DNA from 3 places in the Pseudomonas sp. PA1(2017) genome. Region 1 is predicted to be linked to each of the others. Evidence: predicted binding sites of a transcription regulator. Region 1 holds the regulator's gene; each other region holds the start of a gene.
The links. Region 1 encodes sigma-54, which starts transcription at its own class of promoters, with help from an activator protein. Its sites were predicted from a motif close to ANTGGCATNNANNTTGCTNT; they were not measured.
Positions count from the first base shown of each region.

Region 2: BVH01_RS16470 (CmpA/NrtA family ABC transporter substrate-binding protein) is a predicted target of sigma-54. The motif match lies at 2,712-2,731, and genes of this name have one in related genera.
Region 3: flgB (flagellar basal body rod protein FlgB) is a predicted target of sigma-54. The motif match lies at 5,270-5,289, and genes of this name have one in related genera.

Region 1 is NZ_MSXU01000002.1:72,420-79,750, reverse strand. It holds gene BVH01_RS04640 (HPr family phosphocarrier protein) at 1-61, opposite strand, end outside; gene rapZ (RNase adapter RapZ) at 74-931, opposite strand; gene ptsN (PTS IIA-like nitrogen regulatory protein PtsN) at 948-1,412, opposite strand; gene hpf (ribosome hibernation-promoting factor, HPF/YfiA family) at 1,428-1,736, opposite strand; gene BVH01_RS04620 (RNA polymerase factor sigma-54) at 1,825-3,333, opposite strand; gene lptB (LPS export ABC transporter ATP-binding protein) at 3,505-4,230, opposite strand; gene lptA (lipopolysaccharide transport periplasmic protein LptA) at 4,233-4,781, opposite strand; gene lptC (LPS export ABC transporter periplasmic protein LptC) at 4,768-5,337, opposite strand; gene BVH01_RS04600 (HAD family hydrolase) at 5,347-5,868, opposite strand; gene BVH01_RS04595 (KpsF/GutQ family sugar-phosphate isomerase) at 5,868-6,842, opposite strand; gene BVH01_RS04590 (ATP-binding cassette domain-containing protein) at 7,084-7,331, shown strand, end outside.
Region 2 is NZ_MSXU01000010.1:426,727-434,057, reverse strand. It holds gene BVH01_RS16480 (ABC transporter ATP-binding protein) at 1-386, opposite strand, end outside; gene ntrB (nitrate ABC transporter permease) at 397-1,242, opposite strand; gene BVH01_RS16470 (CmpA/NrtA family ABC transporter substrate-binding protein) at 1,256-2,578, opposite strand; gene BVH01_RS16465 (nitrate regulatory protein) at 3,227-4,534, opposite strand; gene cobA (uroporphyrinogen-III C-methyltransferase) at 4,688-5,434, opposite strand; gene BVH01_RS16455 (molybdopterin-dependent oxidoreductase) at 5,473-7,331, opposite strand, start outside.
Region 3 is NZ_MSXU01000010.1:44,493-51,823, reverse strand. It holds gene BVH01_RS14790 (MFS transporter) at 1-467, shown strand, start outside; gene BVH01_RS14785 (flagellar brake protein) at 478-1,227, opposite strand; gene BVH01_RS14780 (flagella synthesis protein FlgN) at 1,305-1,772, opposite strand; gene flgM (flagellar biosynthesis anti-sigma factor FlgM) at 1,879-2,214, opposite strand; gene flgA (flagellar basal body P-ring formation chaperone FlgA) at 2,360-3,118, opposite strand; gene BVH01_RS14765 (chemotaxis protein CheV) at 3,198-4,121, shown strand; gene cheR (protein-glutamate O-methyltransferase CheR) at 4,223-5,050, shown strand; gene flgB (flagellar basal body rod protein FlgB) at 5,337-5,747, shown strand; gene flgC (flagellar basal body rod protein FlgC) at 5,759-6,202, shown strand; gene flgD (flagellar hook assembly protein FlgD) at 6,217-6,888, shown strand; gene BVH01_RS14740 (flagellar hook protein FlgE) at 6,932-7,331, shown strand, end outside.

The sequences.
Region 1 (7,331 bases):
TGGCGGCGGCCCGGGCATGCAGACCGAGCTTGTTGATGATGGTGATTTCACGGGCGGGCATCGCAGCAATTCCTTAACTGAGGTCGCGGTGGCGGATCTGAACGTTCTTCAGTAGCGGCTTGAGGGCCTGGCCCAGGCGATTGGCCAGATAGACGGAGCGGTGATGACCACCCGTGCAGCCGATACCCACGGTCACGTAGGAGCGGTTGCTGGCGGCGAAGCGCGGTAGCCACTTGTGCAGGTAGGTGTAGATGTCCTGATACATTTCCTCGACATCCGCCTGTGCTGCCAGATATTCCTCTACGGGCTGCTCCAGGCCGGTGAAATCACGCAGCTCGGGTTTCCAGTAAGGATTGGGCAGGCAGCGCACGTCGAACACCAGATCGGCGTCCACCGGCATGCCGCGCTTGAAGCCGAACGATTCGATCAGATAGGCGGTGCCTGGCTCTGACTGGTTGAGCAGGCGCAGTTTGAGAATGTCGCGCAACTGATACAGATTCAGGTGCGTGGTATCGATCTTCAGGTCGGCCCGGTCGATGATCGGGCTCAGCAACTTGACCTCGGCGACCATGGCCTCGGCCAGGGAGCGCTGATCGTTGGTCAGTGGATGGCGGCGGCGGGTTTCCGAGAAGCGCTTGAGCAGGGTCTCCTCACTGGCATCCAGGTACAGCACATCACAGTGGATATTGCGCGAGCGAACCTCATCGAGCAGTTCGGCGAAGCGCCTGAGCTGGCTGGGCAGGTTGCGTGCGTCGATGGACACCGCCACCTGCGGATGCAGCAATTCGGTGTTGGGTAATGCGCGCTCCGCCAGCTCTGGCAGCAACCCAGCGGGCAGGTTGTCGATGCAATAGAACCCATTGTCTTCGAGCACATCGAGCGCCGTGCTCTTGCCCGAGCCGGAACGACCGCTGACGATGATCAGGCGCATGGGTTCACCCCGCAGGCTATTGGCCGTTCTGGACGTTCACGACGGTCTGGTACAGGGATTCGCTGTCTTGAGCCTGGCGAAGCCGTTCGCGGACATCCTCACGGTCGAACATGCTGGCGATCTGGCGCAGCAGTTCGAGGTGTTCGTCGGTGGCCGCCTCAGGAACCAGCAGCACGAAGAGCAGGTCGACGGGGGCGCCATCGATAGCGTCGAAGTCGACCGCAGTGCTCAGCTTGAGCAGGGCACTGATCGGCGTGCTACAGCCGGGCAGGCGGCAGTGGGGAATGGCGATGCCGTTACCGAAGCCAGTCGAACCGAGCTTCTCGCGGGCGATCAGGCTTTCATAGATGGTCTGGCCATCGAGATCGGGCAGGTCACGCGCGATCACGCTGGCTATCTGTTCGAGGACGCGTTTCTTGCTGCCGCCCGGCACGTTCACCAGGGAACGGCCGGGGGTCAGGATGGTTTCAAGTCGGATCATAGGAGAAGGACGAACTCAGCGGGCCATTGCGCCCTGCTGGCGATCGAGCTGTTTTTCCTTGTGCTTGATAAGTTGGCGATCGAGTTTGTCGGTGAGTAGATCGATGGCTGCATACATGTCGTCGTGCTCGGCATTGGCCACCACTTCGCCTCCTGCGATGTGCAAGGTGGCTTCGACTTTCTGCTTGAGTTTCTCGACCTCCAGGATGACCTGCACATTGGTGATCTTGTCGAAGTGTCGCTCGAGGCGCTCGAGCTTTTCTTCGATGTAGCTGCGTAGTGCGTCTGTCACATCCAGCTGGTGTCCACTGATGTTGACTTGCATACCGCTTCTCCTTGTTGCCGTGTGTGAGTGGCGGGTGTTGAACCCGCCGCAGGAACACTGGGGCTTCGCTTTCGCTACAAGGGCTCCCTTACATCAGTCGCTTGCGTTCGCTCGAAGGCGCTATACCGAGCGATTCACGGTACTTGGCGACTGTGCGGCGCGCCACTTGAATGCCCTGTGCTTCCAGTAAACCAGCGATCTTGCTGTCGCTCAATGGCTTTTTCGCATTTTCCGCTGCGACCAGTTTTTTGATGATTGCGCGGATCGCGGTCGACGAACATTCACCGCCTTCGGAGGTGCTGACATGACTGGAGAAGAAGTACTTCAGCTCGTAAATGCCACGCGGTGTGTGCATGTACTTCTGGGTGGTGACGCGGGAGATGGTCGACTCGTGCATGCCTACCGCCTCGGCGATGTCGTGCAGTACCAGTGGTTTCATCGCCTCGTCGCCATAATCCAGGAAGCCGCGCTGGTGCTCGACGATCTGCGTGGCGACCTTCATAAGGGTTTCGTTGCGGCTCTGCAGGCTCTTGATGAACCAGCGTGCTTCCTGCAACTGGTTGCGCATGAAGGTGTTGTCGGCGCTGGAGTCGGCGCGCTTCACGAAGCCGGCATACTGGGCGTTGACGCGCAGACGCGGCATGGCTTCCTGGTTGAGCTCGACCAGCCAGCGATCATTGTGCTTGCGCACGATCACGTCCGGCACCACGTACTCCGGTTCGCTGGACTCGATCTGCGAGCCGGGTCGCGGGTTGAGGCTCTGGATCAGCTCGATGACCGGGCGCAGCTCATCTTCCTTGAGTTTCATGCGGCGCATCAGCTGACTGTAGTCACGGTTGCCGAGCAGATCCAGATAATCGCTGGTCAGGCGCTGCGCTTCGCTGAGCCAGGGCGTGGAGGCGGGCAGTTGGCGCAGTTGCAGGAGCAGGCACTCGCGCAGATCCCGTGCAGCGATGCCCGATGGCTCGAACTGCTGGATACGGTGCAGAACGGCTTCGACTTCATCCAGCTCGACGTCCAGCTCGGGGTCGAACGACTCGACGATTTCGTCGAGGGTTTCCTCCAGATAGCCCTGGTCGTTGATGCAGTCGATGAGCGTCACGGCGATCAGGCGGTCCTTGTCGGACATGGGCGCCAGATTGAGTTGCCAGAGCATATGGCTCTGCAGGCTCTCGCCGGATGAGGTGCGGGTGGTGAAATCCCATTCGTCATCATCGTTGCTAGGCAGGCTGCTGGCGCTGGTCTGGTAGATGTCTTCCCAGGCCGTGTCGACGGGCAATTCGTTGGGAATGCGTTCGCCCCATTCACCCTCTTCGAGGTTGTCGACGGTCTGGGTGCTTTCCTGGAAGCTGGATTCCTGAAAGGTCTCTTCCTGGGCGGCGGGCGAGGTCGGGCTTTCGGCGCCATCGGCCATCGGGTCGGAATTGTCGAAGTCTTCGCCTTCTTCCTGACGCTCCAGCATCGGGTTGGATTCCAGCGCCTCCTGGATTTCCTGTTGCAGGTCCAGGGTCGACAGTTGGAGCAGGCGAATGGCTTGTTGCAGCTGCGGTGTCATCGTCAGCTGCTGGCCCATTTTCAGGACTAGCGATGGTTTCATTGCAGACCTTATCCGGCGTCTGTACGTAATCCACGACAGGGCGACGAAGCGCCACTAGGAAGCAAATTATATGCCTGAATCCAAGCCCTTTGCCTAGAGCCTGTTACCATTTCGTTTCGATGTCGCTCGGACGGTAACAGGCTCTTGCAGAGGTTCATGGGGAGGGATCCGCTACAGGCGGAATTCGTGACCCAGGTAGACGTCCTTGACAGTCTGGTTGGCCAGGATCGCCGCCGAATCGCCTTCGGCAATGAGCTGGCCCTCGCTGACGATGTAGGCGGTTTCGCAGATGTCCAGGGTTTCGCGCACGTTGTGATCGGTAATCAGCACGCCAATGCCCTTGGCCTTGAGGTGGTGAATGATCTGCTTGATATCACCGACCGAAATGGGGTCCACGCCGGCGAAGGGTTCATCGAGCAGGATGAATTTCGGCGAGGTGGCCAGGGCGCGGGCAATTTCGACGCGGCGGCGTTCACCACCGGACAGGCTCATGCCCAGGTTGTCGCGAATATGAGTGATGTGGAATTCCTGCAGCAGGCTCTCGAGTTCCTGCAGCCGCTGTTCGCGGTTGAGGTCTTTACGGGTTTCCAGAATCGCCATGATGTTGTCGGAAACGCTGAGCTTGCGGAAGATCGAGGCTTCCTGGGGCAGGTAGCCAATCCCGGCGCGCGCGCGGCCGTGCATCGGCTGGTGGCTGACGTCGAGGTCGTCGATCAGTACGCGGCCCTGATCGGCCTGTACCAGGCCTACGATCATGTAGAAGCACGTGGTCTTGCCGGCGCCGTTGGGGCCGAGCAAACCGACGATCTGGCCGCTTTCGATGCTCAGGCTCACGTCGCGCACGACCTGGCGACCCTTGTAGCTCTTGGCCAGGTGCTGGGCTTTGAGAGTCGCCATGGTTATTGGCCCTGCTCGGCAGCGGGGGCTGCCTTCTTCTGCGGCTGGATCACCATGTCGATGCGCGGGCGCGGGCTCGACACGTTGGTGCCGGTGGCGCGGCCGGCGTTTACGATCTGACGGCGCGTGTCGTAGACGATCTTCTCGCCTTCGAAGGTGTTGCCTTCCTGCACGACCTTAGCCTGATCGATCAGCACGATGCGCTCGTTGGCGGCGAAGTACTGGATGGTCAGGCCGTACGCCTTGACGATCTGCTTGTCGGCGGCCGGCTTCTGCTCGTAATAGGCAGGTTTGCCCACCGAGGTGAACACGTCGACTTCACCCTGCGCATTCTGGGTGATGGTGACGGTGTCGCCGGTGATCTTCATGGTGCCCTGAGTGATCACCACGTCGCCGCGGTATACCGCCACGCCTTGTTTGTCGTCCAGTTCAGCGCTGTCGGCCTGCACGCGGATCGGTTGATCGCGGTCACTCGGCAGAGCCCAGGCGCTTACGCTTCCGAGCGTGGCGCCGAGGCTGAGAAGTAGGGGGAGGGTTTTAACGAACCTCATGCTGGCCTCTTACGTTGGACTGCAGGATCATCCTGCCGTCATTCAAGTACGCTTTCATTCCTTGTGCCGTGGTCACCCCATTGGCCGCGTCGATTCTAACGGCTTGCTGGGTCTGCGCATATTCCTTCTGCGGGAATACGGTCAGGCGGCTGGTGGTGAGTATAGTGGGGCGGCCCTTTTCGTCCGTACGCTCGACGCGCACCTGATCGATCAGTTCGACTTCGTTGCCGTCGGGGCCGACTTCGCCACGGGCGCTACGTACCTTCCAGGGCAGCTCGGTGCCGCGGAACAGGTTCATGCGCGGTTCGGTCAGCAGCGTGGTGTCGGTGCTCTGCACGTGCTCGAGTTTTTCGCTGGTCATGTCGTTCTGGATGCGACCGTCGGGCAGATACTGCACGCTGCGCGCGTTGATCGCATAGAAATCGATGGGGTTTTCCGGCCCGGTGTGCTGCGGCGCGCTGGAGAAGCTGTCCGGGTTGATGTTCCAGTAGCCGGCCGCCACCACCAGCAGTGCGCCGAAGGTCAGCAGGACGGGAGTGAGGAATTTGCGCAGCATCGGCGAGCCCTACAGGTAGACGGATTGGGCGGCGTCAAGCGTGCCCTGTCCGCGCATGATCAGTTCACAGAATTCACGAGCAGCGCCTTCGCCGCCCCGTGCCTGGGTCACGCCGTGGGCGTGCTGGCGCACGAAGTCGTTGGCGCTGGCCACGGCCATGCCCAGGCCGACGCGGCGAATCACCGGCAGGTCAGGCAGGTCATCGCCCAGGTAGGCCACCTGCTCGTAACTCAGGCCCAGTTCGCCGAGCAGCTCGTCGAGGACGTCGAGCTTGTCCTCGCGGCCCTGGTACAAGTGCTGGATGCCGAGGTTCTGGGCGCGGCGCTCGACCACCGGCGTTTTGCGACCGCTGATGATGGCAGTGCGCACGCCGGAGTTGATGAGCATCTTGATGCCCTGGCCGTCGAGCGTGTTGAAAGTCTTGAATTCGCTACCGTCGACCAGGAAATACAGCTTGCCATCGGTCAGCACGCCGTCGACGTCGAAGATCGCCAGTTTGATGGCGTGGGTGCGTTGCAGTAGATCGTTCATCACATTACCCCCGCGCGCAGCAGGTCGCCCAGGTTGAAGGCGCCGATCGGACGATGGTCCGTATCGACCACGATCAGAGCGCTGATCTTGTTGTCTTCCATGATCTTCAGGGCCTCGGCGGCAAGCATGTCGGCCCGGGCGGTCTTGCCATGGGGGGTCATGACGTCGTCGATGCGGGCATCGCGTACGTCGATGCCTTTGTCCAGGGCGCGACGCAAGTCGCCGTCAGTGAAGATGCCGGCCAGTCGACCGTCGCTTTCCAGAACGGCGGTCATGCCCAGGCCTTTCTGAGTCATTTCCAACAGGGCATCGCGCAGGCTGGTGCCGCGCTTGACCTGAGGCAGGCTGTCCCCGGCATGCATGACATTCTCCACCTTGAGCAGCAGGCGGCGACCCAGGGCACCACCGGGGTGGGAGAAGGCGAAATCCTCGGCCGTGAAACCGCGGGCTTCCAGCAGGGCGATGGCCAATGCATCGCCCAGCACCAGCGAGGCGGTGGTGGAGGAGGTCGGCGCCAGGTTGAGCGGGCAGGCTTCCTTGGCCACGCGGGTGTCGAGATTGACTTCAGCGGCCTTCGACAGTGGCGACTCGGGATTGCCGGTCATGCTGATCAGGGTGATGCCCAGGCGCTTGATCAGCGGCAGCAGGGTGACGATTTCCGCGGTGGAGCCCGAATTGGAGAGCGCCAGCACCACGTCGTCACGGGTGATCATGCCCATGTCGCCATGGCTGGCCTCGGCCGGGTGCACGAAGAACGCCGTGGTGCCGGTGCTGGCTAGGGTCGCGGCGATCTTGTTGCCGATATGCCCGGACTTGCCCATGCCCACCACGACCACGCGGCCCTTGCTGGCCAGGATCAGCTCGCAAGCCTTGACGAAATTGGCGTCGATACGAGGCAGCAGCTCTTGCACCGCCTCGATCTCGAGGCGAATGGTGCGCTGTGCGGAATCAATCAGGTCGCGGGTCTGGTTCATGCTCGGCTTGGACTGCTCGACGAAAAAGACGGGGATTATAGCGGGAAAGCCCTGTGGACTCATCATTCATGCAGCAACCGGTAAATGGCAAAGCTGTCACAACCCTGAACGCTGGTGCGGCCCAGCTTTGGCGGGCAAATGCGCAAATGCTATAGTCCGCAGCCTTTTCTAGGGGCGAACGGAGTGCCCTTGTCCCGATCCCGGGCGTCTGATTAGGAAGGCAGTACGCAATGGAGTTCCGATGAGCGCGGAAAATCAGTACGCGGTCGAGCTTAAGAACGTAAGTTTTCAGCGCGGCGAGCGACACATCTTCAAGAACGTCGATATCTGCATCCCGCGTGGCAAGGTCACCGGGATCATGGGGCCGTCCGGCTGTGGCAAGACCACGCTGCTGCGCCTGATCGCGGCCGAGCTGCGCCCGAGCGCTGGCGAGATTCGGGTCAATGACCTGAACCTGCCCGACCTGTCGCGCAGCGAGCTGTTCGATAT
Region 2 (7,331 bases), on a different contig from region 1:
ATGCTTACCAGCTCCAGATGATGCAGCGTCCAGTCACGGCGTTCGGCCTTGCTCTTGGTGCGCTTGAACACCTTGTCGACGGCCAGGGCGACGTTTTCCTGCACGGTCAGCCAGGGCAGCAGCGAGTGGTTCTGGAACACCAGGCTGCGATCCGGGCCAGGGCCACGTACCTCACGACCATCGAGAATCACCGCACCGCTGCTGGAATCGGTCAGGCCGGCGACGATATTGAGCACCGTCGACTTGCCGCAGCCCGAGTGGCCGATGATGGAGATGTATTCGCCGCGCGCGACGTTGAGGTTGATCTGGTTCAGCACGTGGGAGGTGACGCCGTCACGCTCGAAGTACTTTTCCACATGCTCGATGCTCAGGTAGTGCTTGCTCATGTCTGTCTCCTCAGGCCGATGTGCCGCGGGTGATGCGATTGCCGACGAACAGCACCAGGCGGTCGAGCACGAAGCCGACCACGCCGACGTAGATCAGGGCGAGAATGATGTCGCCGATGCGCGAGGCGTTCCACGCATCCCAGATGAAAAAGCCGATACCCACACCGCCGATCAACATCTCGGCGGCGATGATCGCCAGCCACGACAGGCCCACACCGATGCGCAGCCCGGAAAAGATGTACGGCGCGGCAGCCGGCAGCATGATCTTTTGGAAGTACTCCACGCCGTTGAGGCGCAGCACCTTGGCGACGTTGCGGTAGTCCTCGGGAATGTTGCGGATGCCCACCGAGGTATTGATGATGATCGGCCAGATGGCGGTGATGAAGATCACGAACAGCGCCGAAGGGTGGCTGTCCTTGAAACCGGCCAGCGACAATGGCAGCCAGGCCAGCGGCGGCACGGTACGCAGGATCTGGAACAGCGGGTCGAGGCCGCGCATCGCCCAGGTCGACTGGCCGACCAGCACGCCGAGGGCTACGCCGACCACCACCGCCAGGGCATAGCCGTAAGCCACGCGCTCCAGGCTGGCGAGCAGTTGCCAGGCCATGCCGACATCGGTGCCGCCGTTGTCGTAGAACGGATTGACGATCAGCTCCCAGGTGTCTTCGATGACCTGGCTCGGCGGCGGCAGGGCGGCATTGGCGCCGCTGCACAAGAGTTGCCAGACGAGCATCAGCGCAGCGGTGATCACCAGCGGCGGCAGCACCGACTGCATCAGGTTTTTCGACAGGCGTTTGAGCCAACTGGGGGCGACGACGCCGGCCGGCAGGGCCAGGGATTTGACGGGCGCATTCATGGCGTTTCTCCGGTTAGGCCTTTAGGGCCAGGCTGTCGAGATAGGCTTGCGGGTTTTGTGGGTCGAAGGTCTTGCCGTCGAAGAAGGTCTCGACGCCGCGGGATTTGCTCTGGGGAATCTGCTCGGCGGGCACGCCCAGCTCGGCCGCTGCCTGGCGCCAGATGTCCTCGCGGTTGACCTGGTCGATCAGCGCCTGGCTGTCGAAATCCTTCGGCAGGTAGCCCCAGCGCTTGTTTTCGGTGAGGAACCACAGGTCGTGGCTCTGGAACGGATAGGAGGCGAACTCGCTCCAGAAGCGCATCAGGTGCGGGCTGTTTTCAACCACGCGGCCGTTGCCGTAATCGAAGTTGCCCTGCAGGCGCGCCAGCAGGTCCTTGGCAGGCGCGCCGATCCAGCGGCGCTTGGCGCAGATTTCCGCGACCTGCTCCTTGTTGGCTGCGGCTTCGCAGAACATCTGCGCTTCCATTACCGCCTTGAGCAGGGCACGGGTCGCGTTGGGATTGGCGTTCACGTAGTCGGCGCGCAGCGAAAGGGCTTTTTCCGGATGGTTGGCCCACAGCTCGCCGGTGGTCACCGCGCTGTAGCCGATGTTCTGGTTGATCAACTGGGCGTTCCACGGCTCGCCGACGCAGAAGGCATCCATGCTGCCGACTTTCATGTTGGCGACCATCTGCGGTGGCGGGATGACCACGGTCGGCAAATCCTTGTTCGGCTCGATGCCGCCAGCTGCCATCCAGTAGCGCAGCCAGAGGTCGTGGGTGCCGCCGGGGAAGGTCATTGCCGCAGCGATCTTCTGGCCCTTGGCCTGCTTGGCGGTGACCGCCTGTTTGAAGGCGCTGGCATCGGTACCGAGCTTGAGATCCTGGTATTCCTTGCTGATCGAGATGCCCTGGCCATTGAGGTTCAGGCGCGCCAGCAGGACCATCGGCAGCGGCGTGTTGTTGGTGGTGATCGTGCCGGCGGCCATCAGGTAAGGCATCGGCGTGAGGATATGAGCGCCATCGATACCGCCACTGCCGGCACCGAGTACCAGGTTGTCGCGGGTGGTGCCCCAGGAGGATTGCTTGAGCACTTCGACGTCGGTCATGCCGTGCTTGGCGAACAGCCCGAGCTCCTCGGCGACGAACAACGGTGCGGCATCGGTGAGCGCGATGAAGCCGAGCTTGGCCTTGGTGGTTTCCAGGCCATCGGTCCCCGCCGCCCAGACCGCGCTGCTCAGGCCCGCCGGCAGCATGCTCATCAAGGCGCCGCCGCCGAGCAGCCCCATGGACTGCTTGAGGAAGGTGCGGCGTGGCAGGCCGGTTTTTTCGTCGGCGGCGCGTGGCGTGTCGTCCATCTCGTTCTCCCCAAAAAGCACGCATAAAAAAACGGCGTCACGCTCATGGCAGCGCTGTGCTGCATCGAGTGTGGACGCCGTTGTCCAGGAATTCGGATTGTGGAGGGGCAGAGCCTGCCCTCTCGCTTGGGATATAGCAGGTTGCATGCCAGCCATTGCTTCGCCGAATTCAACGACCAGGCGGTCACCGCTGAACAGTGTGCACCGGCGTATTAACTGATTGAGCGGGAAGGCTTTTCGGATCGCTTTGGTTAGGTCACGCACAATCACGCAGCATGGGAACGATCATTGTGATCGCACAGCAGCGGGGCGCGGTGCCTCTTCAGTGCGCGGCGCAGGTGCATGTGGAGGGTGACCCGTAGCCTGGGGTTGAGCGAAGCGATACCCAGGATGGATTTCCGAATTGGCGCTGGCTTTGTGGCGCAAACCGCGTCCCGGGCATCGCTACGCTCAGCGCCGGGCTACTAACTAGGTAGGGTGGATGACGCTCTTTTCATCCACCATTGCGATCGCAGAGCGGTGGACGGGTCGGGCCGCGTAGGTGAAGCGTCGTCCACCCTACAGAAAGCCGCTTGCGCCACGTTGTAGCCATTGCTGCATGGCACTCCAGAGGCGCGAGGCCATGCTCAGCCGACAGCCGCCGCTCGCTCAGCTGCGCCGGCCCTTGTCCGCTCGCGGCTTTTCCTGGGCCTTGCGCGCCGCAAAACTGAGCAAGCTCTGGGCGACATCGACCAGGCGCATGTTGCGCTCCATGGCCGATTGACGCAGGCGGGCGTAGGCTGCGTCTTCGCTCAAGCCGTAGTCGGTCATCAATAGCTTCTTGGCGCGTTCGATCAGCTTGCGCTCGTTTAGGGTTTCGCGGGTTTCCTGCAGCTCGTCGCTGACCTGCTGCAGGCGCTGATTCTGCTCGTGCAGGAGGTCCAGTACCGAGCGGGCCAGGTGATTGCCCACGGCGTTCTGAGGCGGGGCGTCGAGGGTGCTGCTGTGCACACTGAACAGCAGCGCCTGATCGCTGCCGGCATCCATCTGCGCCACGCGGCCGAGTAGGGCGCGATGGTTGTCCAGGTCGGCGTGGGCTTCGGCGATGCTGCGTCGGCAGCGTTCGAGCAGGCATTGGGTCAGGTGGCTTTCCACCTGTTTCATGGCGTCGATGCGCCTGGTGTTGAGTTCGAACCACAGCTCGCACAAACCCGGATCCACCTGGGCGATGGCCGAGGTGCGCTTGGCGATTCCGCGCAGGCTGCTCACCTGGGCAACCGTGTCGGTGCCGAGAATCTGCTGCCACAGGGCATTGGCTTCGTCGCCCGCAAACTCGCCGAAGATGTCGAAGCAGCGCTCCTGGCCTTCCTGCAGGTGCAGCAGGCGAGCCTGCAATTCATCGTCGAAATGCCCGCGGGAGAAGCCTTCGACGCCGACCGCGCGTTCCTGGCCAGCGAGTTCCTTGCCCTGCATGAAGTTGAACAGCGCCACCAGAACGCGGGTTATGCCGGGCTCGGCAGCGGTGTCGGCCGCCTCGAAAACCACCGCCAGCAGCCCGCCGATCAGGCGGGTGAAGGCCTGGGTCGCCTGCCTTGGGGACAATTGCCGTTCGCGGATGCGCCGACGCAGCCCGGGCAGTTCCTCCAGGCCATGCAGCACGTAGGCGATGCGGTTGAACAGGCGGGCGCGGTCGGCGGCAGTGGCCTGGGCGGTGTCGATGGATAGAAAGCAGTCGTGCACCTCGCGCTCTACGGCGGCAGAACCCGCACTGTGCGCATCAAGTTGGTGCAGGTAGTGATCCGTCTGGTTGCCCAGATAGACGTTCGAGTAGCCGCGCTCCTTCTGCAACTGGTGCACCAGTTGGCTGATCCGGGTGACCAGCTCGCAGGTGACGGACAGGCTCTCCAGGCCCTGCAGCTCGCAACGGCGGGCGGCTAGCATGAAGCGCAGGGTGGGGGGCATCTTGTGATCAGGCATGGGAACGTCTTGTTGGTCGCAGTGTTGAACCACAACGGTGCAAATAGCAGTCCAGTTCTGGCGCGGTGCAGCCAATCGGGCAGGCAAGGGCGCGTTACGACGGCCCTTTGGGATCAACCTCGAGGGTACGGCGTGCCCGTCCTTATGCTGATTTCAGGCGCTTTGCACCTGCAGCTGTTCAGCGGCCAGGATGGCGGCGCCGACCACGTCGCCGATCACCAGGATGGCCGGGCTTTTCAGCTCGAATGCCTGGGCGTCGTCGGCCATTGCCTGCAGGGTGCTGCGGCATTCACGCTGATCGGGTAGGGAGGCGTTCTCGATCATCGCCACGGCGGTGTGCGCGACCATGCCGGCATCCAGCAGGTGTTGGCGGGTGTCGGCCAGGGTGGCGATGCCCATGTACACCACCAATGTCGTGCCACTGTGGGCCAGCGCCTGCCAGTTGGGCGAGCTGCCGTCCTGGGTGTGGGCGGTGACCAGCGTCACCCCGCGGGCCACGCCGCGCAGGGTCAAGGAGATACCGCAACGCGTCGCGGCGGCGAGACCGGCGGTAATGCCATTGACGATCTCGCACTGCACGCCGCGCGCGGCCAGCCAATCGGCCTCTTCGCCGCCACGGCCGAAGATGCACGGGTCGCCGCCCTTGAGGCGTGCCACCACCTTGCCCTGGCGGGCATAGCGCAGCATCAGGCGGTGGATGAAGGCCTGGGGCGTCGAGCGGCAGCCGCCGCGCTTGCCGACGTGAATTACCCGGGCGCCGGGGCAGTGCTCCAGGACCTGCGGATTGACCAGGTCGTCGATCAGCACCACGTCGGCCAGACCGAGGGCGCGTACCGCCTTGAGGGTGAGCAGTTCCGGGTCGCCGGGGCCGGCGCCGATCAGCCATACGCTTGGGTTCATCACGGTAATCCTCATGGTTCGGGTCGATCTGATCTGCGTCAGGCTTCGAGGGTCTTTAGCGCCAGCAGGCGTTTGATTTCCGGGACGCAGGAGCCGCACTGCGTGCCGCAGCCAAGATTCTGTTTCAGTGCGTTGAGGTCGCAGCCGCGTTCGATGCCTTCTCGGATGGCTGCCTCGCTGACGTTCATGCAGGTGCACAGGGTTTTGCCGGTGCGGGTCGTGGTCTGCCCGGGCGGCGACTCCAGTGGTGCCAGCAGCCAGCGCCTTAGGGCGCGACCGGTGTCATCGTCCAGCGAGGTCTGGTTTTGCCAGAGCTCACGCAGCCAGTTGCGCGCGCGGGTTTCGCCGCTCAGGCAATAGCCGGTCAGGCGGCCTTTTTCGATGCGCACCCGTTTGTGAATGGGCATGCAGCCCTGTTCATCGCGCGGGTCGTCGTAGCGCGTCACCGGACCATCGCTCAGGCTCAGGCGCTCGTGCAACTGATCGAGCAGATCCGCTGCAGGGGCGTGATGATGGGCGGCGCGCAGCACCAGCGCCGGCGTCTCGCGGCCGACCAGGCCGAAGCTGGCGTAGGCGAAGCTGTCGCACAGCGGGCGCAGGGCCTCCAGGCGCTGCTGCACGTCACCTTCGATCAGCGCCTGGAGGGTCCAGGGCAGGTCGATGGCCTGTACTTCGATGCCGGCATGCTTGAGCTCGGGTTGTTTGGACAGCGCATCGAACGCCGGCAGGGTCAGGGCGTTGATGCCCAGGCCCTTGAGAAAACGGTCGCCCCAGTGCATGGGCAGGAATGCCTGGCCTGGTTGCAGGCTGGCATCGGCCTGTACGCGCACCACCAGTGCGCCGCGGCGGCTACGTACTTCGACCAGTGCGCCGTCCTGCAACTGCCGCTGCGCCATATCCTGGGGATGCAGGCCCAATAGCGGTTCCTCGACATGGGCGAACAGTCGTGATGCAGTGCCTGTGCGGCTCATGCCGTGCCATTGATCGCGCAGCCGACCGGTATTGAGCGTCAGTGGATAGCGCGCATCGCGTCGCTCCCTGGGCGGTTGATAGGCCTCGGCGATAAAGCGTGCCCGGCCGCTGGCGCTCGGGAAACGGCCATCGCCGTAGAGGCGCGGCGTACCGGATTCGGCGCCCTGGGGAAACGGCCATTGCTGTGGGCCGCGGGCTTCCAGTAGACCGTAGCCTAGCCCGCTCAGATCCAGATCGCGTCGGCGGGTGAGCACCTTGTATTCCTCGAACAGCTGCTCGGCAGTGTGGAAGGCGAAGTGCCCGGACGGTACGCCAGGCAGCCTGGCTTCCAGAAGCCTTGCGAAGTCGCAGGTGATCGACCAGTCCGCCCGCGCTTCGCCAGGTGCCGGCACCGCACGGCGCACACGGCTGACGCGGCGCTCGGAGTTGGTCACCGTGCCTTCTTTCTCGCCCCAGCTGGCAGCGGGCAGCAGCAGGTCGGCGAAGCGGCAGGTTTCGGTGGTAGAGAAAGCCTCCTGCACCACCACGAACGGGCAATCACGCAGGGCCTGATGAATCTTGTGCTGGTCGGGCATCGACTGGGCCGGGTTGGTGCAGGCGATCCACAGCGCCTTGATCCTGCCGCTGCCGACAGCTTCGAACAGCTCGATGGAGCTGAGCCCCGGCGCCCCCGGTAACTGGTCGACGCCCCAGTAGGCGGCGACCTCGGCGCGATGCTCGGGGTTGGCGACCTCGCGGTGGCCGGGCAGCAGGTTGGACAGGCTGCCGGTCTCCCGTCCGCCCATGGCATTGGGTTGGCCGGTCAGCGAGAAGGGGCCGCTGCCAGCCTTGCCGATCTGCCCGGTGGCCAGGTGCAGGTTGATGATCGCGGCGTTTTTCGCGGTGCCGGCGGTGGATTGGTTGACGCCCATGCACCACAACGACA
Region 3 (7,331 bases), on a different contig from region 1:
TGATCTCGGTCGGCTTCATCGTCAGCATGTTGCAATTCAGCCTGTATCCACTGGCCGTGGCATTCGCCAACGACCACGTGGAGACTGATCGGCGGGTGTCGCTTACCGCCATGCTGTTGGTCACGTTCGGGGTGGGTGCCTGTATCGGTCCACTGCTGGTCGGCGTACTGATGCGTTTCTTCGGGGCCAACATGCTGTACGCGTTCTTCTGCCTGTGCGGGCTGTTCCTGGTCTGGCGCGTTCGTTCGAACATCGTCACCCACCTGCACCAGGTCGACGACGCACCGCTGCATCACGTGGCCATGCCGGTGAACATGACCGCTTCACCACTGGTGGCGGCGCTTGACCCGCGTGTCGATGAGCAGGTGGTGCAGGAACAGATGCAGGAGCCTGTAGTGAGCGAGTCGGACAACACTGAAAGCCAGACTGAGAGCTCGCAACCGTCGGCCTCCACGCCACCGGCGTGACGCGCTAATGCTATAGAAAAGTGTCGCTATCGAAGCGGCGCGCCTCGCGCTGCAACTGGTAGACGAAGCGCTCAATCAGGCGCTGCTGGAGGCCGCTGAGGTTGTCGAAATGCAGGCCAGCGAAAGTAACGTCCAGCTTGTCGTCGTAGCGGGTATGCCGCAGTTCGACGGCCGCTTCCAGCTTGCCGACCGGCAGTTGGGCGCAGAATCCTTCATAGACTTGCCCGGGTTGCAGCTGCTTGCCGACGTCGCCGGCGAGGCGGATCTTGCAGCCTGATGCCGAGATGTCCAGCATCAAGCCGTCGAGAGGATTGCGCAGTCGCGTTCCGCCTAGCTGTACCTTGACCTGTTCCGACTGCTTCAGTGCAGCGCGAAAGGCATTGCGCCGCTGGTGGTAGAGCACCTCGGCGGGGATGACGCCGACATAGCAGCGTTCGCCCTGGTATTCACCAGTGCGCATGCCCGTTGGGCACTCCCAGGCGATGCGTACGCCGTCATGCAACGACTCGACACTGAAGGCTTCACCATTTTGCAGGTACCGTTCGCCGTCGCTAGGGATCATTTCGTCGAGAATCAGCAGGTTGCGCTCTCGGTCGATCTCGATCACATAGCTCTGGAAGCGCTGGTTGCGCTCCAGAAAAGTCAGGGTCAGCGGATCATGGTGTTGTTGCAGCAGACGTAGGTTGGCAATGATCTCCACGGGCGCCTTGAGCACCTTGGGAGGTTGCGGGCCACAGTCCTGAGCGAAGGGGTTGGACACGGTCCAGTGATCTCCGGGGCAAGGTACTGCTGCGTCGGGTGAGGCGAAGAGGCTTCACCGCGCATCTTGTCGTTATGTCAGGCCTGGCTGAGCGGGCGCTTGTTGCCGATTTTAGCGGTACCGCCGCTGCTGTCATAGAGCGAAGGTGTTTCGCTGCCGCGCAGGATGCCGAGCATGCTGGCGGTGGATTGCTGGCTCGTGCGGATGATTCGGCCATTGCGCAGGTTGGCTTCCTGGCAGCGTTCGAGCAATTCGCTCAGCCGTTCGCTGGCCTGAATGAGTTCGTCGCCCTTGTCCGAGCGTTCGGCAAGCGCTTTCAAGCCCGAGCGGTCAGGACTCAGCTGCAGGTTTACCAACGCTTGCGTGCGACTCTTGCCGTGTTGGTCGAGCGTGGCCAGAAGCGGCTGTTTGCTCGCCAGGATTTCCTGCAGTTTGCTGAGGTCATGTTCGCCGAGGGCTTCATATTCGGCTTCGATCAGCTCAAGCAGTTGCGCTGCGTGGCCGATATCCTCGTTGAACAGGTCGAGCAGGGGCGTGATGTTCATGGTTCAGGCTCTCTGGAGTGGAACCGCTAGGCGCACGTCTGCTGTAGCAGCGGACTGGCATCAAGTCGGTTTCCGGGCGTCCAACACCCCAGTGCGAGCCGGAAGACTAGCGCTGGGATTCGAAATTGAGCAGCTTGCTGGCAACGCGCTGGCTGTCGACCTGGTAACTGCCGTCGGCAACAGCCTGTTTCAGCTTGGCCACTCGATCGCTATCGACGGCAGGCTGATCGCGCAGCTTGTCGACGGTTTTTTGCAGCTGTTGCGCTTCGCTGCTCAGCTGAACGGACTCGCCGCTCTTGCTATCTGTTGCCGCTGGCTGGGCCGTAGCGGTGCTGCCGGCAGCCTTGTTGTCGATGGCTTCGTTCTTGCCGCCCTGGGTGCTGCCCGCACGATTGGTGCTGGCTGGCGTGGAGCTGTTGAGTCGGTTGAAGTCGATGACCATGATGCAAAACCTCTAACGGTGTGTGGACGCTTGCCTAGTGTGTCGGCTGTGCCCGGAAAAACTTTAGGCAAAAAAAGTCGCGTCGCTCGCACAGTCTAAAACAGCCTCGTTCGCCCGTCAGCCAGTCCGTTGGCCGGACGCATTCTCACATCGATACTTCAACCTGCCCAGGGCCGGTCACTCGCGCGCGCACCACGCGTTGCGAACTCTGATTACGTACGCTGATTTGCTTGCCCACGGCGCCATCGGAAAGCGCTTCACCGGGCATGCGCACATTGATGCCGCCGCTGCGGGCGCTGATCACCACCTGATCGCCGCGGCGGATGACTTCCGCCTGGCGGATGAAAGTAGGCGACAGCACCTGATCGGGTAGCAGCGGGCGGGTGCTCTTGCGACCGATCGCCTGTTCCAGGTCGATCATGTAGCCCTGGTTGAGTAAGCCGACGTCGCGCTCGGCAAGCATCAGGTCACCTTCACCGAGCACGCCTTCACGTTTGATCGGGCGTACCACGGTCACCACTTCGCGGTAGAGGCGAACCTGCCCAGGGACGAATACCGTCCAGGGTGATGTGCCGTCACAGCGTACTCGCATGGTCACCCGGCCGACCGGTTCGGCTGGCGTTTCCAGGGTGACCGTCAACGGCTGGTCGCACAAGGGCAGGCGCAGGCGCGGGTCGAGCCGGTTGATCTGCACCTCGTGGCGCCCCTGAATATTGCTGCGCTGCAAATAGTCTGCAACTGCCTGCTCAAGAAAGAGCTGGGTCTCGCCGATAAGCTGATCGGGCAGGGTGACGGAGGCAGTTGTCAGCGTGCTATAGCCGAGCGCCATCAAAGCAGGTAAAACTGCCAGGCAACGAAGGCTCTTGGCCATCGCGCGTCGGATAATTGTCATTCGTGCATTCATGTCTGGTTCGAAGCAAGGCGCGTGCCGCCTGCTACGCTAACCAAATCTGATGTGTTACTGGAATCTTGGGAGCCCGTACATGGCCGGTGTGATGGATTCGGTCAACCAGCGAACTCAGCTGGTTGGGCAAAATCGCCTGGAACTGCTGCTGTTTCGTCTCGACGGCTCTCAGCTGTACGGGATCAACGTCTTCAAGGTGAAGGAGGTGTTGCAGTGCCCGAAACTCACCATCATGCCCAAGTCGAGCCCGGTGGTTCGCGGCGTGGCCAACATCCGTGGCGGCACTATTCCGATTCTGGATCTGTCGATTGCCACCGGCAAGCGCCCGCTGGGTGACATCAACGGCAGCTTCGTCATCATCACCGAGTACAACACCAAGGTTCAGGGTTTTCTGGTGCGCTCGGTCGAGCGCATCGTCAACATGAACTGGGAAGAAATCCACCCACCACCCAAGGGCACCGGGCGCGATCACTACCTGACGGCCGTCACGCGGCTGGATGACAAACTGGTCGAGATCATCGATGTAGAGAAGATTCTCGCCGAAGTGGCGCCTACTTCCGAGGTGATCTCGGCTGGGGTGATCGATGTCGAGGTGCAGACCAAGGCCGTCAGCCAGCATGTGCTGATCGTCGACGATTCTTCTGTGGCTCGTAAGCAGGTGATGCGTTGCCTGCAGACTGTCGGCGTGGAAGTCACGGCATTGAACGATGGCCGTCAGGCCCTTGATTACCTGCAGGCCATGGTTGCCGAGGGCAAGTCGCCGGAGCAGGAGTTGTTGATGATCATCTCCGACATCGAGATGCCGGAGATGGACGGCTATACCCTGACCGCCGCGATCCGTTCCGATCCGCGCATGCAGAAGCTGCACATTCTGCTGCATACTTCGCTGTCCGGCGTGTTCAACCAGGCCATGGTGAAGAAGGTGGGCGCCAACGACTTCCTGGCGAAGTTCCGCCCGGATGATCTGGCTTCCCGGGTGGTGGATCGCATCAAGGCCGGCTGATCGTCAGCGTTACCAGGGTTGCTCGGTAATGGCAGCCAAACCGGCGAACGCTTCACCCGCGTTCGCCGCTTCCGATTCAATAGATGGACGAGGCCTCACGAGTGTCTTCAGGTAATTTGGATTTCGAGCAATTCCGGATCTTTCTGGAAAAAGCCTGTGGCATCGTGCTGGGCAGCAACAAGCAATACCTGGTTTCCAGCCGGTTGAACAAGCTGATGGAAATCAACGGCATCAAGACCCTGGGTGAGCTGGTGCAGCGCATGCAGAACCAGCCGCGCAGTGGTTTGCGCGAGCAGGTGGTCGATGCGATGACCACCAACGAAACCCTCTGGTTTCGCGACACCTATCCGTTCGAAGTGCTCAAGAATCGCGTCTTGCCCGAGCTGATCAAGGCCTACCCAGGGCAGCGCCTGCGTATCTGGTCGGCCGCCTGCTCCTCGGGCCAGGAACCTTACTCGCTGTCGATGAGCATCGATGAGTTCGAGCGTAGCAACATCGGTCAGCTCAAGGCCGGGATCCAGATCGTGGCTACCGACCTGTCGCCCACCATGCTGAACAACTGCAAGTCCGGCGAGTACGACAGCCTGGCCATGGGCCGCGGCCTAGCCCAGGAGCGTCTGCAGCGCTATTTCGACCCCAAGGGGCCGGGGCGCTGGGTGGTGAAGCCGGCCATCAAGAGCCGCGTGGAGTTCCGCCCGCTCAATCTGCTCGACAGCTACGCCAGCCTCGGCAAGTTCGATATCGTGTTTTGCCGCAACGTGCTGATCTATTTTTCGGCTGAAGTGAAGAAGGACATCCTCACGCGCATTCACGCCATGCTCAAGCCGGGTGGCTATCTGTTTCTCGGCGCCTCCGAAGCACTCAACGGCTTGCCCGAGAAGTATCAGATGGTGCAATGCAGCCCAGGCATCATCTACAAGGCCAAGTGATTCTTGCGCCATCGAGAAAAGCGGGAGGCCTGGGCATCCCGCTTTCTTTTCAGCTCCAGCTCATCCGACGGTGCTTTGTCGCCGTCGCGTCAGAAAAGCGGCAAGTCGCCGTTGATATTGCCGCCCCTGCCTTGCCAAACGGCGGAAAAGCTTTGCCGCTATTGCTGCGAAAGCCCGCTGCTTTTCGGTGATCCTGCTGATTTATAAGTAAAAAATTTAGTTGGCACATGCCTTGCTATGGTCTCTGCACGTAAACAGGCGAGCCGCTACGGCAAAGGTTCCTGAAATGAGCATCAGTTTCGACAGCGCACTTGGCATTCATGAAAAGGCCCTGGGCTTTCGTGCCCAGCGTGCCGAGGTGTTGGCCAACAACATGGCCAACGCCGACACCCCAGGCTACAAGGCACGTGATCTGGATTTCGCCTCCGTGCTGGCGCAGCAGGCCGCCAAGAGCGGCGGTAGCGGCAACTCGGGGCTTAAAACCACCAATAGCCGCCATATAGCAGCAGAAGGCGTGCCAATGGGTGATGCGGCGCTGGCTTACCGCACCCCTACTGCGCCCTCCATCGACCAGAACACCGTCGATGCCCAGGTGGAACAGGCCAATTACGCCGATAACGCGGTCGCTTTCCAGACCAGCTTCACGCTGCTCAACAGTAAATTCAAAGGGCTCGTCAGCGCCCTGCGTGGTGAATAAAGGAGCCTGATATGTCCCTCACCAGTGTTTTCAATATCGCCGGAACCGGTATGAGCGCCCAGAGCACTCGGCTCAATACCATCTCCAGCAACATTGCCAACGCCGAAACGGTTTCGTCGAGCATCGACCAGACCTATCGCGCACGCCATCCGGTGTTCGCCACCGTTTTCCAGAATGCCCAGGGCGGCACCCACGGCTCGCTGTTCGCCGATCAGGATCAACCCGGTGCCGGCGTTCAGGTGCTCGGTATCGTGGAGGACCAGAGCAGCCTGATGCCGCGCTACGAGCCCAATCATCCGGCGGCGGATGAGGCGGGTTACGTGTATTACCCAAACGTCAACGTGGTCGAGGAGATGGCGGACATGATTTCTGCCAGCCGCGCCTTCCAGACCAACGTGGAAATGATGAACACCGCCAAGCAGATGATGCAGCGCGTGCTGACTCTGGGTCAGTGAGCGGGGAGTGAGAGATGAGCACTGTTGATGGCGTCAGCTCCAGTTCGGTACTGGACAAGTATCAGGTCAAGCAGGACAGCACGCAGAACAAGGAACTGGGCAAGGATCAGTTTCTCAACCTGCTAGTGGCCCAGCTGAACAACCAGAACCCGCTGGAGCCCCAGGGCAATGGCGAGTTCATCGCGCAGCTGGCGCAGTTCAGTACCGTTGAGGGGGTCGAGAAGCTCAATTCGAGCATGGAGACCATCCTGTCCGGCTATCAGTCTTCGCAGGCGCTCCAGGCTTCCTCGTTGGTCGGGCGCAAGGTGATCGTGCCGGTCGACAAGGCGGTCGTCGATACCAGCGAGAGCTTCAAGGCCAGCGCCGTGCTGCCGACCAGCAGCAGTAACGTGTACGTCAACGTCTACGACAGCGCCGGCGCGGTGGTCAGTCGTATCAACCTGGGTGAGCAGCAGGCCGGCAACGTCAGCTTCATCTGGGACGGCAAGGACTCGAGCGGCAACGTCATGAAGCCAGGTACCTACAGGTTCGAGGCGCAGGCCACGTACGGCAACGAAACCAAAGGGCTTTACACGCTGTTGCCGGCCAACGTCGACAGCGTAACCCTGGGTGGCAACGAATTGATGCTTAACCTGGCAGGAATCGGCAACGTGCCGTTGTCCCAGGTGCAGGTCATTGGTCAGTAATTAACAGGCTGTAAATGCCGGGTTTTCGGCAAGGAGAATTTTCATGTCGTTCAATATCGGTCTTAGTGGCCTGCGTGCTGCGACCAGTGACCTCAACGTAACGGGTAACAACATCGCCAACGCCGGCACCGCTGGCTTCAAGCAGTCACGCGCCGAGTTTGCCGACCTGTATGCCTCGTCCATGCTCAGCAGCGGCTCCAATCCGATCGGCAGCGGCGTGCTGCTCAGTGACGTGTCTCAGTTGTTCAGCCAGGGCAACATCAACTACACGAAGAACTCGCTGGATCTGGCCATCAATGGCAGCGGTTTTTTCCGTACCAGCAACAATGGCGATATCAGCTATACCCGTGCCGGCTACTTCGGCACCGACCGTGAAGGTTTCATCGTAAACAACTTCGGGCATAACCTGCAGGGCTATGGTGTGGACGCCAATGGCAACCTGC